One region of the Enterococcus sp. AAFC-DPL-5182 genome, then DNA from elsewhere that is predicted to be linked to it. Evidence: predicted binding sites of a transcription regulator. Region 1 holds the regulator's gene; each other region holds the start of a gene.

Region 1 (4,532 bases):
GAAAGATCAAGGAGAAAAATACAAGGGGATTTTAGCGCTAGGTCCTGAACCGATACCAGCATCGTTTAAACTATCAGAATTTCGTACTGGGTTAAAAAGACACCACAAAGCAATCAAACCACTGTTATTAGATCAGCGTTTAGTGACAGGACTAGGTAATATCTATGTAGATGAAGCATTGTGGGAAGCAAAAATTCATCCAGAACAGCCAGCTGATACTTTAAAACCTAAAGAAGTCGAAAGGCTATATCATGCAATCATTGATGTTCTTGGACGTGCTGTTGAAGCCGGCGGAACAACAATTCGCAGTTATTTAAATGCACTGGGGGAAGCTGGGACTTTTCAAATCTCATTAAATGTCTATGGTCAGACGGAAAAACCTTGTCCAAGATGTGCAACACCAATTAAGAAAATAAAAGTCGCTCAACGAGGGACCCATTTTTGTCCGAAGTGCCAGACATTGAAAGCGAGGAATTGATCAATGGGAATGGTCTTAGGTTTGACTGGTGGAATCGCAACGGGGAAAAGTACGGTTGTTAACGTATTTAAAGGATTAGGATTTCCTGTGGTAGATGCCGATGTGATCGCTCGGGAAATTGTTGAAATAGGAACTCCGGCATTAACAAAAATAGCAATTACTTTTGGTTCAGAGGTATTATACTCAGATGGATCATTAGATCGAAAAAAACTTGGAGACATTGTTTTTTCAGATGAAAAAAAAAGAACACAATTAAATGAATTATTATCCCCATTTCTCAAAGAGGCTATTTTATCTCAGATTGCAGCCAAAAAAAATGAAGCTTCGCTGATTGTTGTGGATATACCTTTATTATACGAAGGTGGGTATGATGCGTTTGTTGACAAAGTAGCCGTTGTCTATGTACCTGAAAAAACTCAGATGATTCGTTTGATGAAACGAGATAATTTAACTGAAACTGAAGCGAATCAACGAGTAAATAGTCAATTGTCAATTGAAAAGAAAAAAGAAAAAGCTGATATAATATTTGATAATCAAAAAAGCATTCAAGAAACAGAAAAAATAGTGAAGGACTGGGTATTAGAAAATAATTTCTTATAGTATAACAAAGATGCATAATTGTTTTTTCGGAAATTTAAATTTTACGATGAATTGAAAAAAGTTTAGGATGTATAACTGCTGATTATACATCTTTTTTGTTTTTGATAAATTTCAACCTACTTTGAAGCTGTTTGTAAAATCTAATTTAAAATAACGATATTGTGTCGGTAAACATAATCGATATCTTGAAATCTGTATTCTCTTTTTTGAACAACAGAAATGTAAAAAACAAAAAGGGAATGGAGAATAGAAAGAAAAAAGAAGTAGCGTTAATTTAGGTGAATATGTTGGTCTGATAAGTATGATAAGTCATGAGGTAAAGATTAGGGGTGATGCGATTAAAGAATGGTTAATTTAACTAATTGAAAAAAATTCAACCGAGTTTAAATCAATCATAACTATGTATATTGACTAATTTTTATAATGAACGATTTTTCGTTTATTTTATAGGCTCCATTAACATTGAGTCCGTTTATTCCTTGTCATATCTTGCTATTCCCAGAAACGATTTAGCAAATCGAGATAAATGGATTGTGTTTCTTTACTTTCTATTTTATAGTTCATAGGCAATCGTTCTATTATCTCTAAATCGAGTTTGGAGCTATATGGCTCAGAAGAATATGGAGTGTGGAATGAGAGACAAAACAGAACTTTAACAAGAGAGTAGTTGAGCAAGACAAGACATTTAGCCTGTTATCTTACTCAGTTATTTTTTGAATCTAGAAAATTGTTATTAAATGAAATCTGAATAAACTAAAAAAAATGGTTAAGAAGTAACAGTTAATGTCTGGTTTCTGAAGCATTTCATGTTATAATATGGAGAGTAAATTAAAACGAAACTTTATAAATAGATAGCATAAGATAAAATGAGGTGAATATTATGCGTTGTCCAAGATGTCATCATAATAATTCCCGTGTAATTGATAGCCGTCAAGCAGATGATGGGCGTGCAATTCGTCGTCGTAGAGAATGCGAAAATTGTAATTACCGATTTACAACATTCGAGCGAATCGAAGCAGCTCCGCTACTTGTTATCAAGAAAAATGGTGATCGGGAAGAATTTAATAGAGAGAAAATTTTACGTGGGTTGATTCGGTCTGCGGAAAAACGTCCAGTGGCCATGGAACAAATGGAACAAATCGTTGATAATGTTGAAAACCGTGTTCGTAGTTTGGGTGAAAATGAAGTTTCAACTACTTTAGTTGGTGAGTATGTTATGGAAGATTTAGTCAATTTAGATGAAATTGCGTATATTCGATTCGCTAGTGTATATCGTCAATTTAAAGATATGAGTGTCTTCTTAAAAGAACTGCAAGGTATCGTGGATAAAGCAAAATCTTCAAATTCAGATACAACCAATGAATAAGGAGGTCTTTCTTTGAAAGACAGTTGGAAAGAAGTCCATCCTAAAAGTATTTTTCAAGTAGCCGTACCTTATCCATTATCCAATCAAGAACAAACGATATTGACGCTTTTATATCAACCGATTATTGGTGCCGAAGCGTTCAGTTTATATTTGACACTTTTATCGGAAGTGGAAGGGAAAGGTACTAGTGAATCACTTTTTCATGCTGATTTGATTACGATGATGGATATGAGTATAAAACAAATCGAAACAGCCCGAAAAAAGCTAGAAGGGATTGGACTGTTGTCGACTTTTGCAAAAAACGATTCTGAGTTAGGTGTGCATTTCATGTATCGTTTAAATCACCCTGAAACTGCTGAACGTTTTTTTAAAGATGAAGTTCTGTCGTTGACACTTTTGAATAGTGTGGGACAAAGAAAATTAGACAAATTATTTGAACGGTTTCAACCAACATTTGTAAACTTAACTGGTTATGCGGAAGTTTCAGTTGGATTTAAAGATGCTTATGTTTTCAAAGAGGAGCAAATTCTATCTCATAGTGAACAGTTAAGCAGAATGGAGCAATCTTTTATCGATCCACGCCCTGCACAAACAGTAAGTGCAGTTAATGAAAGTTTTGACTGGTCGTACTTTCTTCAAGGAATCGAAAAATTAGGAATTAAGCTGCCGGATAATAGTAATGGATTCAAAGAAGAAGTCTTTGTTTTTCACAATTTATTTGGAATCACTGAATTGGATATGATCGATTTTTGCTCTAAATCATTTGACTATTATACAAGCAAGATTGATATCAAAGACTTTGAAAGAGCGGTCTATCGAACTTATGACCCAGATAAAAAACAAAAAACTAGTGAGTTTCAAAAAAATGATTCTGTTGATTTATCTGCTGAAGATCAACAAACGTACCGTTATAATTCATTAAAAATGAACGGTTTTTCGACACAAGATATTCAAATGATCATGGATAGTGAAAAAAATTTCCCTCTAAATTATTTGGAAGCTTTAAAAAACGAACGCGGTGGGTACACAACGCCCCAAGAACGTTCGCTAGTCAAATATTTAGTGAGTAAATCTGGATTGCCTAACAGTGTGATCAATGTTTTAATCAATTACGTCTACAATATCCAAAAACAGCCTACACTGAAAGCTGATTACGTGAATCGAATTGCCAATGAATGGGCGCAAAGTGGTATTTTCTCACCAGAAAAGGCCATTGAACATGTACGTGAAATCGCTAAAAAAGGCAAGGAACAAAAACAAACAAGACAACGTTATGGTCAAAATAATCGGCCGATTCGTCAAGAGACGTTACCAGATTGGGTAGAAAACCCAGTAGAAGAACAAAAATTATCAAAAGAGGAACAAGCAAGGCTAGATAAAGAAATTCAAGATTTCTTGAGTAAAGGAGGTGGCAATTAATGGAAGATGTAGGGAAAGAAATGTCAAAAATCATTCAAAGCAGAGATATGAATGAGCGATACAATGAGCTAGTTGAGGTTGTATTGAAAGATACAGATGTCCAAACGTTTATTCAGGAAAATCGTGACCGATTAACAGATGATGATATTCGGAAGAGTTATTCAAAATTATATGAATTTGTTCAAGAAAAACGCAAGTATCAGTTGAATGACCCAACAATGATCGCCCCTGGATACGAACCTAAACTAACCTTAAATTTCCATTATATTGATGTCACCTACGTGCCGACAGAAGCGCTGATCGCTAAGCAAAAAGAAGACGAGATTCGTAAAAGAGTTCGTGCAATGGATATGCCAAAAGATGTACGAGAAGCAAGCTTAAGTAGATTTGATACAGCATCGCAAGGGCGTGCTCAAGCGATGGCAGAAACAATGAAATTTTTAAACGAGTATACGTCAAATCCAAAAGAATTTCACAAAGGGCTTTATTTACAAGGAACCTTTGGGGTTGGTAAATCCTTTTTGCTAGGTGCAATTGCTAACAGCTTAGCCGAACGTGGTTTTGTTACAACAATTGTTCATTTTCCAACTTTTACAGTCGAAATGAAACAGGCAATCGGTAAAGATATGGTCGGTCCTAAATTGGATGCAGTCAAAAAATCACCTGTTT
Region 2 (4,532 bases), 610 kb from region 1:
TTGGTTCCTAGATAACCAACCCGATCATAGGCATAATCCCAAACGGATTCTAATGCTTTCGGGTTTTGTTGTAAAACTGGGTATTCGCAGTAATGGATGAAACCACCAGAGCAATATTGTGGATAATCTTTTTCGAAATCTAGCTTTTCAAACGGTGTTGGATTTTTACGTACATCATAGTGAAAACTATTTGTATAATATTCTTTATCTGTGATATTTTCAATCACACCAAATTTTTCAGTATCTAAGCGACAGAAGCGATCCGTTAAACTTTCGCTTGGAGTTGAATAAACGCTAAAGTGATAACCGTAATCATTGCCCCATTTATCTGCATGTGCTTTTAAATCTTTCAAAATTGAGATCGTAAAGTCTTTGGCTTTTGGATCGGACTCCCATTCGCCGCCATAAAAAGCAGAAGCGACTTCATATAAGCCGATGTATCCTAACGAAATAGTCGCACGTTTATTTTTAAATAATTCGTTTACAGAGTCTTTTCTAGCTAAACGTTTACCAAATGCTCCATACATATAGAGAATCGGTGCGTTGGCAGGTGTTGCTTCTTTACAGCGTTCAACTCGGTAAACTAACGCATCTTTCATAATTTCTAAGCGTTCAGCAAGAAGTGTCCAGAACTTATCCACATCACCATGAGCTTCCATAGCAATTCTAGGGAGATTTAGAGTAACAACGCCTAAGTTCATACGACCAACATTGATTTCTTCTCCTTGTTCGTCTTTCCATCCTTGTAAGAAAGAACGACATCCCATTGGTACTTTAAAGCTTCCCGTTAAATCAACTAATTTATCATAATTTAAAATATCTGGATACATTCTTTTTGTCGCACATTCCAATGCAAGTTGTTTTACATCGTAGTTTGGATCAGTTTCATTTAAGTTTACACCGCGTTTTAAAGTAAAAATCAATTTAGGAAAAATCGCCGTTCTTTTTTCACTACCTAAACCATTGATTCTAATTTGTAAAATCGCTCGTTGAATCTCACGTTCAAACCAGCTTAATCCTAATCCGAAACCTAATGAAGTGAATGGTGTTTGTCCATTAGATGTGAACAATGTATTGATTTCGTATTCTAAGCTTTGCATAGCGTCATAAATATCTTTTTGTGTTTTTGCTTTGGCATATTCTTCTTGGCGCGCAGAACCATCGATCCATTCTCTGGCATCATCTAAATGTTTTTGATAATTTAATTCAGCAAATGGAGCTAATAATTCATCCACACGGTTAGCAGAACAACCACCATATTGACTAGAAGCTACGTTTGCTATGATTTGAGAAATTTGGGCTGTAGCCGTTTGAATCGACTTAGGTGATTCGACTTCAGCATTGCCGATCTTGAATCCATTATTTAGCATCCCTTTAAAATCAATCAAACAGCAGTTTGTCATTGGGGTATATGGATGATAATCTAAATCATGATAATGGATGTCGCCTTTTTGGTGTGCATTTGCAACATGAGGAGGCAGCATTTTCAAACCAATTGATTTACCTACAATGCCGGCAGTCAAATCACGTTGTGTATTAAAAACATCACTATCTTTATTCGCATTCTCATTTACCACAGACTGGTCTTTGTTGATCAATTTACTAATTGTGAAATTGATGTCAGTGGCTTTACTACGCTCAAAATCACGACGTGTGCGATAGTTGATGTATTCTTCTGCCAGTTCATATTCATTTTTCGTAAGTAATATATGTTCGACGATATTTTGAATTTCATAAATTTTGACATTATCTGAGAAGCGATCTGAAATTTCTTGATCAATTCGTTCGACGATTTCTTGGATGCGCTCATGAGCAAGTGGATCCAAAGAACCTCGGATTTTTTGTTCAGCTTTGATCAAGGCATCATAAATTTTTTGATCATCAAAATCAACCAACCGTCCATCTCTTTTGACGATTTTCATCGTGCTCAAGGTGGAATTAGTAGAACTCACTTCATTATTAGCTTGCTTTATCTCCATCATTTGCTACCCATCTCCTCATAGATTTATTCCTTCCTTATCATAAAACAATTCATTGAATCTTTCAACTATATATAGTGTGAAATTTAATTTATATTCCTGTGTAGTAACTACATATAGTGTTTATGAGAAATGAAAATAAAGTGAAAACAACTCCCTAAAAGGTTTGTGGAAATTGTCACAACATTTAACTTAGAAAAATAAGTTATTACTAAAAAAATTTTTATTATTACTTAATTGTAAGAGGAAACGATGTTCAGTTGCACTAAATATTGGTAGAATAAGGACAATGAATAAACTGGAGCGAAATCTATGAAAAAAATTTTAGAAGTGAATCATTTAAGTAAATTGTATGGCTACCGAAGTAATCGAGTACAAGTTTTAAATAATATTTCCTTTTCTGTTGAACAAGGCGAATTTGTTGGTATCATGGGTCCAAGTGGGGCGGGGAAGTCAACATTATTGAGTACAATATCAACCATCGCACTACCAACAACTGGGAGTGTCCAAATCGATGGTCAAGATATTTTGAAAATGCGAGATAATCAAATCAGTGATTTTCGCCGAAAAAAATTAGGGTTTATTTTTCAAAACTTTAATTTAATGGATACACTGACTGTCAAAGATAATATCTTGCTGCCTTTAGCTGTAGATCGGATACCGTTGGTTGAGATGGAGCAGCGTTTAAGCCATGTTACAAGCGTTTTGGGAATCGATCAATTGTTGAGCGCTTATCCAAATATGATTTCAGTTGGTCAAAAACAACGTGTAGCCGCAGCACGAGCATTGATCACCAAACCTAAGATCATTTTTGCAGATGAACCTACTGGATCGTTAGATTCAAAATCAGCGGCTGAGTTGCTTCAATATATGACCAATATGAACTTACAAGATGATGCAACAATCATGATGGTCACCCATGATCCTTATACTGCGAGTTATTGTAATCGTATTTTATTTATCAAAGATGGTGTGATTTTTTCAGAAGTCGTTCGTCAAGGCTCAAGAAAGGAATTCTTTAACCGAGTGATCGATATGCAGGCAACGATTGGCGGAGGTGGGCGTGCCAATGATTTTTAACTTGTCTTGGAAAAATTTTAAAGGTCAATTTCTCAACTACTTAGTTTATTTTGTCAGTATGACTTTTGCGGTAGTTGTTTACTACTGTTTTAGTGCGATCACCTACAACAGAACATTAGCTAATAGAGTTGGGCAAGAGGTTCATATCAATGGTGCGATGAATTTGGGTGGCATTTTGGTCGTGATCATGATTTTAGGTTTTATGTTTGCAGCAAATCATTTCTTCTTATTAAAAAGGGGAAAAGAAATTGGTCTGTATCATTTAATTGGTATGCGAAAAGGACAGATATCTTTTTTGTTTTTTGTGGAAACACTGATCTTAGGGGCATTATCGTTAGTTACGGGGATTCTTTTGGGCATTGTTTTTTCTAAATTGTTTTCTATGATTTTAGCAAAAGCAATGTTTTTACAAGTAGAAAGTCTGTTTTTTGTTTCGATTCCATCTATGATCCAAACAAGTCTAGCATTTCTTTTTATGTTGTTAATGGTTTCACTACGAAGCAGTTGGTTAGTATATCGCTATCAAGTGACAAATTTGTTTAAGCCAATTGAGAAAAGTATGGAGAATTCAAAGAAACTACCTATATTGAAGATTTTTTTAGGTATTCTAGGCATTCTATTTATTTTCACAGGGTACTTTTTATCGTATAATGTTATTCGTTTCGGCACTATTTTAATGCATACGAGATTTGGTTTTGCTGGTTTTTTCATTGCGCCACTGGTAATTATGGTTATTTGTATCGTAGGAACATATTTATTTTTTAAATACACGATGTATCTGATTGCCTTTTTATTTGGTAAGAGTAAATTCAATTATTATCGAAATTTAAATATGCTGGCAGTGGGAAATACAAAGCTTCATATAAAAAGAGGTGGAAATACATTATCTGCGGTGACAGTTTTTATTGCGATTGCTTTAGGAATGATCGGTGGTGCAGCTTCTGTCTATACAATCGGTATGAATTCAGTAAATGTAACGACACCAACCGATTTTATGGTAGCTGAGAATGATTTAAAAAAAGTCACGCAAATAATCGAAAAGGAACCGGATACAACAATCGATTCTCTAGTCACATTAAATTATAAGTTGACGGGTAGTCAATTTCATCTTAAAATTGGACAGGAAGAAAATCAAAATACAGTAAGTCCAATAAACCTATTGTCACTTTCAAATTATCAGGAATTTCAAAGAATAAACCCTTATTTAAAAGATATTGAATTGAAAAATGATCAAGATATCGTTGTTTTAGATAGTATTCAAAATATTTTAAGTGGATTTATTCGTTATGGCTCTACTTTCAATTTACCTGATGGAATAAAACTCCATGTATCTGAGATAAGGCCGGATTACTTAGGTCAAGAATTAATGAGATATAGTTTTACAACAGTCGTTGTATCAGACGAACAGTTTGAAGCAGTAAATTCAGGGATAACATATAAACTAATGGCTTTTAACATTAATGCAAAAGATGA
Region 3 (4,532 bases), 490 kb from region 1:
ATATAACTCTAAAAGTTATTCCCCAGCCCTTTATTTTTTAGTAAAGATTTTCTATCAAAAAAGTGATTCTTATTTATTATAAATCTTTGGACCTTTACGCATATTTTTACGGTCATTTTTAGGCGTCTCCATTTGTTTTGAACGGCCGCCGCCTTGTTTTTTCTTGATTAATTCTAACATTTTTTTCTTTGTATCCATTTTACACCGTCCTTGTTAGCAAAGTAACTGACTCGATATGAGTTGTTTGCGGGAAGTTATCCACTGGTTGAACTTCTTTGACCTCAAAGCCACCTTTAACAAGTAATGCAAGATCACGTGCTAATGTTGCCGGATTACAACTTACATACACAATACGATTTGGTTTCGTTTCGATCAAGGTCTCTACTAAACTTGCTTCTAATCCTTTACGCGGTGGATCAACAATCACAACATCTGGTTTGATGTCATTTTCGATCATTCTTGGCAATGTTTCTTCAGCTAAACCTGCGGTAAAGGTTGCATTCGTAATATTGTTCAACTTCGCATTGCTCTCAGCATTCTTGACTGCTTCTTCAATAACTTCTACACCATAGACATGCTTAGCATCTTTAGCAAGGGTTAAGCCGATCGTACCGATTCCACAATAAGCATCTACAACGATTTCTTCACCAGTTAATGCTGCATATTCTTTAACTTTATTGTACATTACTTCTGTTTGTTGCGGATTTACTTGATAGAATGAACGTGACGAGATTTCAAATTTCAAATCAAAAATCGTATCAATCATTTTGTCTTCACCATGTAAAAGAATCGTTTCATCTCCAAAGATCACATTCGTCTTTTTCGAATTGACATTTTGAACAATGCTGACAACTTCCGGCAATGCTTCTAAAATATCAGGAATGATTTTACTTGTCGGGAATAATTTTGGTGTTCTCGTAATTAGAACAATCATCATTTCACCAGTATGGTAACCACGACGAACAACAATATGACGTAAGTTTCCAGTGTTATCTGATTCATTGTAAGGTTTGATACTGTAACGTCTCATGATATCACGGATTATGATAACTGCTTCATCGATTTTTGGATCTTGAATATAGAAATGTTCTAATGGAATTAGATCATGGCTATTTTTTCTGAAAAAACCAGTTTGTAATTTGTTATCGATTTTTCTTACTGGAATTTGAGCTTTATTGCGGTATCCCCATGGATTGTTCATACCTAATGTATCTAAAACAGGAACATCTGGCAATTTTGCAACACGTTGCATCACATTTTTTACTTGGTCGGTTTTAAACGTCAATTGAGCACCATACGCTAAATGCTGTAATGGACTAATCCCAACTTTAGTAAAATTGGCATCTTTGACTGGTACACGGTCTTCGCTTGATTTTAGAATCGTTACAACTTTTCCATAACCAAAACTTTTACCGACTTTCAGTACTTTGATTTCCATTTTTTCACCTGGTAAAGCATTTTCTATAAAAAGCGGGTAGCCATCAACTTTGGCAACACCCATTCCTTCATGTGTCAGATCAATAATATCAACTTCGATTGTTTCATTTTTGTTCACGGGAAAATTATTCATAAGTCGCTCCTTCTTTAATGCACTTCTCTCATTCTAATGAAAAAATGCTAGAAAAGCAATAGAGAGATTGTTTCTAGGCTAAAAGAAGTAAAAATTAATCTTTCTATTTAATCAATTTCCGCTAGTTTATTTTCAATCAACTGGATCACTTGTTTTTTTGCTTCTTCATTTTCAATAAAATCATACTTGTCACCATCGATTTGAATTTTGGGACTTTCGTTGTATTCTTCAAACCAATTTTCATAACGACGATTCAATTCTTTATAATAATCGTACAATGCTGGGTCTTGTTCCACTTGCTCATAAGGACGTCCTCGTCTTTGAATGCGCTCTAACATTTTAGGAAAAGATATTTTAATGTGTACTAGTAAATCTGGACGTTTTTTATTCGCTGCATAAGGTAATTCTTCCAGCATATTTTCTAATAAAGAATCGTACACTTTTACTTCTGTCTCATTCGCTCTGCCTAAATCCGCATTTAAATGAAATAATAACGAATCTTCATATATTGAGCGATCTAATACATTATTTTCATGCGAAAGTGCTTGCTTAATACTATCAAATCGTTTGTTCAAAAAGTAAATTTGTAATAGAAAGGCATATTTTTTTGGATCTGCATAAAATAAAGGCAAGACTTCATTGTCATCAACTGATTCATAAAATGCATCTGATCCTAAGTGCTCTGAAATAATTTCTGTTAAACTTGATTTTCCTGCTCCAATTGTTCCTGCTAAAACGATCACTGCCATCGAACTCCCTACCTATTAATGATTATTTTTTTTTATTTTTAACCAATGGATCATACCGTAAATAGAATTGATTGTATACATACAATACATAACGAACAACGCATAATCACCACCAGCATGCGTTCCTGCTCTAAACCATAATACTATAGAAAATAAATTTCCTAATAACCAAAAAACAAATTGTGACTGATATCTTTTGATCATCAACAACATGGCTGTTGCCGATACACTAAACGTTACGGCATCAAGCATTTGTTGAGCATCATTAACAAATCCCAAAATAAAATAAGCAACAACACCAATCCCAAGCCAAACTAGTCCTGCATATAGCCATTGAATACCTTTCAGTATTTTTACCTCTGTTACATTTCCAGATCCATCCGTACTAACTTTTAGCCAAGTATATAGACCTGTAATATCCATTACAATATAGAAGCTTTGAAGGAGAACCTCAGCGTAGACACGTGTTTTAAACCCAAAATATCCTATGATTACTGCGCTTATAAATCCGAATATATAATTGCTAGCCTTTCCTTGGGCAATTAAGTTAACACAGATAATACCTGATAAACCGCCCACTAATGTAATCCAACTAGATGGATTACAAACAAAAGCAAATAATTGTACAAAAATCATCATAAATAAAAAAAGATAATTCTTTCTTTGCCAACCTCTAAAATCATTTATAACAAAATTTGACCCCATATCAAACAAACCTTTCACTTACCATATTTATCATTTTCTGCAGAGATGACGACTTATCTAATTTACCTTTGATTCAATCATAAGTCAATGAGAACTCTTCTCAATTATTGATTATGAGACTTTTTTTATACAAGATATTGTGTTTTTTAATTTTCAGAATCTATATATTGTATATAGATTGTTTTTTCATTCTTCCATTCATCTAGAAGGAAACAAAAAAGTACCTAAGACAAACATGTCTTAGGTACTTTTTGTTGTTTTGAACAATCAACCAATTTTCCCATTATTATCAATGTCTTCATCAGTTAAACGTTCAACTTCTTTTACAAACTCTTTACTTGTTTCAAGATATTCATCTTCATCATCTGATTCACCATCATAATCATCCAAAACCGATCCCATAATCGCATTAGATGGAATCGCATCTGCATTGGCAAACATTTCAATATGCTGGTGCAAATTCGTGAATTCCATCGGTGCATCACCGCCATACTCACCATCCAAGTTGATCATCATACGGCTATTTGGTTCAAGTGTTTCAGCGTGTAAATGACTGGTTTTTGTATAGATCAAACGATTATCTTCTATATGTTTACCACCATTGAGCATTAATGCTGCTAAATGTAAAATCTCAAAAACATTGGCTGTTTTCACAATTATTAGAGAAAACTTGCCATCATCTAGCTTTGCATCAGGTGCAATCTTTTCAAAACCACCCACAGAATTAGTCAATCCTAAGAAAAACATCGAAGCATTACCTTCGTAAACACCTTCATCATATTCCATTCGCATTTTGATTGGTTTCACTCTTGGCAGCATTTCTGCTCCTTTTGCTAAATAAGCGAGATAACCAAAGATGCTCTTTAATTCTGAAGGAACTTCATAGGTCAGTTCAGTTAAATGACCACCAGCTGCAATATTGATGAAATAACTATCTTTTGCTTTACCAATGTCCATTTTGACTGTTTGATTTTTTTTGATGACTTCTGCTGCTTTAACGATATTATCTCTAGGAATTTTTAAGGCTCTTGCATAATCATTGGTTGTTCCAGCAGGAATGATCGCCATAGACGGTCGTTTATCTAAAGGAGCAATACCATTTACGACTTCATTGATCGTTCCGTCGCCACCTGCTGCAACAATTAAGTCGAAACCTAATTCTGCAACACGGCGCGCTTCATTTTTCGCGGAATTTTCTTCTGGAGTTGTAGCAAAAGCACTCGTTTCATATCCACATTCTTCCACTATGGAAAGAATATCAGCTAGATTTTTTTTGACTAGCTCTTTACCTGAGGTTGGATTATAAATCACTCTTGCTTTTTTCATACTCATCTGCTGCTTTCTAGCGTTTTGCCAATTCTTCTTGTAACAGTTTATTTACAACACCCGGGTTGGCTTGGCCTTTCGTTGCTTTCATGATTTGACCTACTAAAAAGCCAACAGCACGGTCTTTTCCGTTTTTAAAGTCATCTACAGATTGTTGGTTATTATCCAACACTTCATTGATG

What was found. Region 1 encodes NrdR, which represses ribonucleotide reductase genes. Its sites were predicted from a motif close to ACACNATATATNGTGT; they were not measured.
Region 2: the regulator NrdR is predicted to act here: its motif matches at 2,045-2,060, upstream of nrdD (anaerobic ribonucleoside-triphosphate reductase).
Region 3: the regulator NrdR is predicted to act here: its motif matches at 3,152-3,167, upstream of pnuC (nicotinamide riboside transporter PnuC).

What each region holds. Positions count from the first base shown of each region.
Region 1 covers NZ_CM177101.1:1,611,890-1,616,421, forward strand. The annotation lists gene mutM (DNA-formamidopyrimidine glycosylase) at 1-478, shown strand, start outside; gene coaE (dephospho-CoA kinase) at 482-1,078, shown strand; gene nrdR (transcriptional regulator NrdR) at 1,959-2,444, shown strand; gene AC4BB7_RS07415 (replication initiation and membrane attachment family protein) at 2,457-3,863, shown strand; gene dnaI (primosomal protein DnaI) at 3,863-4,532, shown strand, end outside.
Region 2 covers NZ_CM177101.1:1,002,317-1,006,848, forward strand. The annotation lists gene nrdD (anaerobic ribonucleoside-triphosphate reductase) at 1-1,982, opposite strand, end outside; gene AC4BB7_RS04650 (ABC transporter ATP-binding protein) at 2,292-3,059, shown strand; gene AC4BB7_RS04655 (ABC transporter permease) at 3,049-4,532, shown strand, end outside.
Region 3 covers NZ_CM177101.1:1,119,421-1,123,952, reverse strand. The annotation lists gene AC4BB7_RS05165 (hypothetical protein) at 70-198, opposite strand; gene rlmD (23S rRNA (uracil(1939)-C(5))-methyltransferase RlmD) at 200-1,570, opposite strand; gene AC4BB7_RS05155 (deoxynucleoside kinase) at 1,678-2,319, opposite strand; gene pnuC (nicotinamide riboside transporter PnuC) at 2,335-3,024, opposite strand; gene AC4BB7_RS05145 (diacylglycerol kinase) at 3,292-4,350, opposite strand; gene gatB (Asp-tRNA(Asn)/Glu-tRNA(Gln) amidotransferase subunit GatB) at 4,367-4,532, opposite strand, start outside.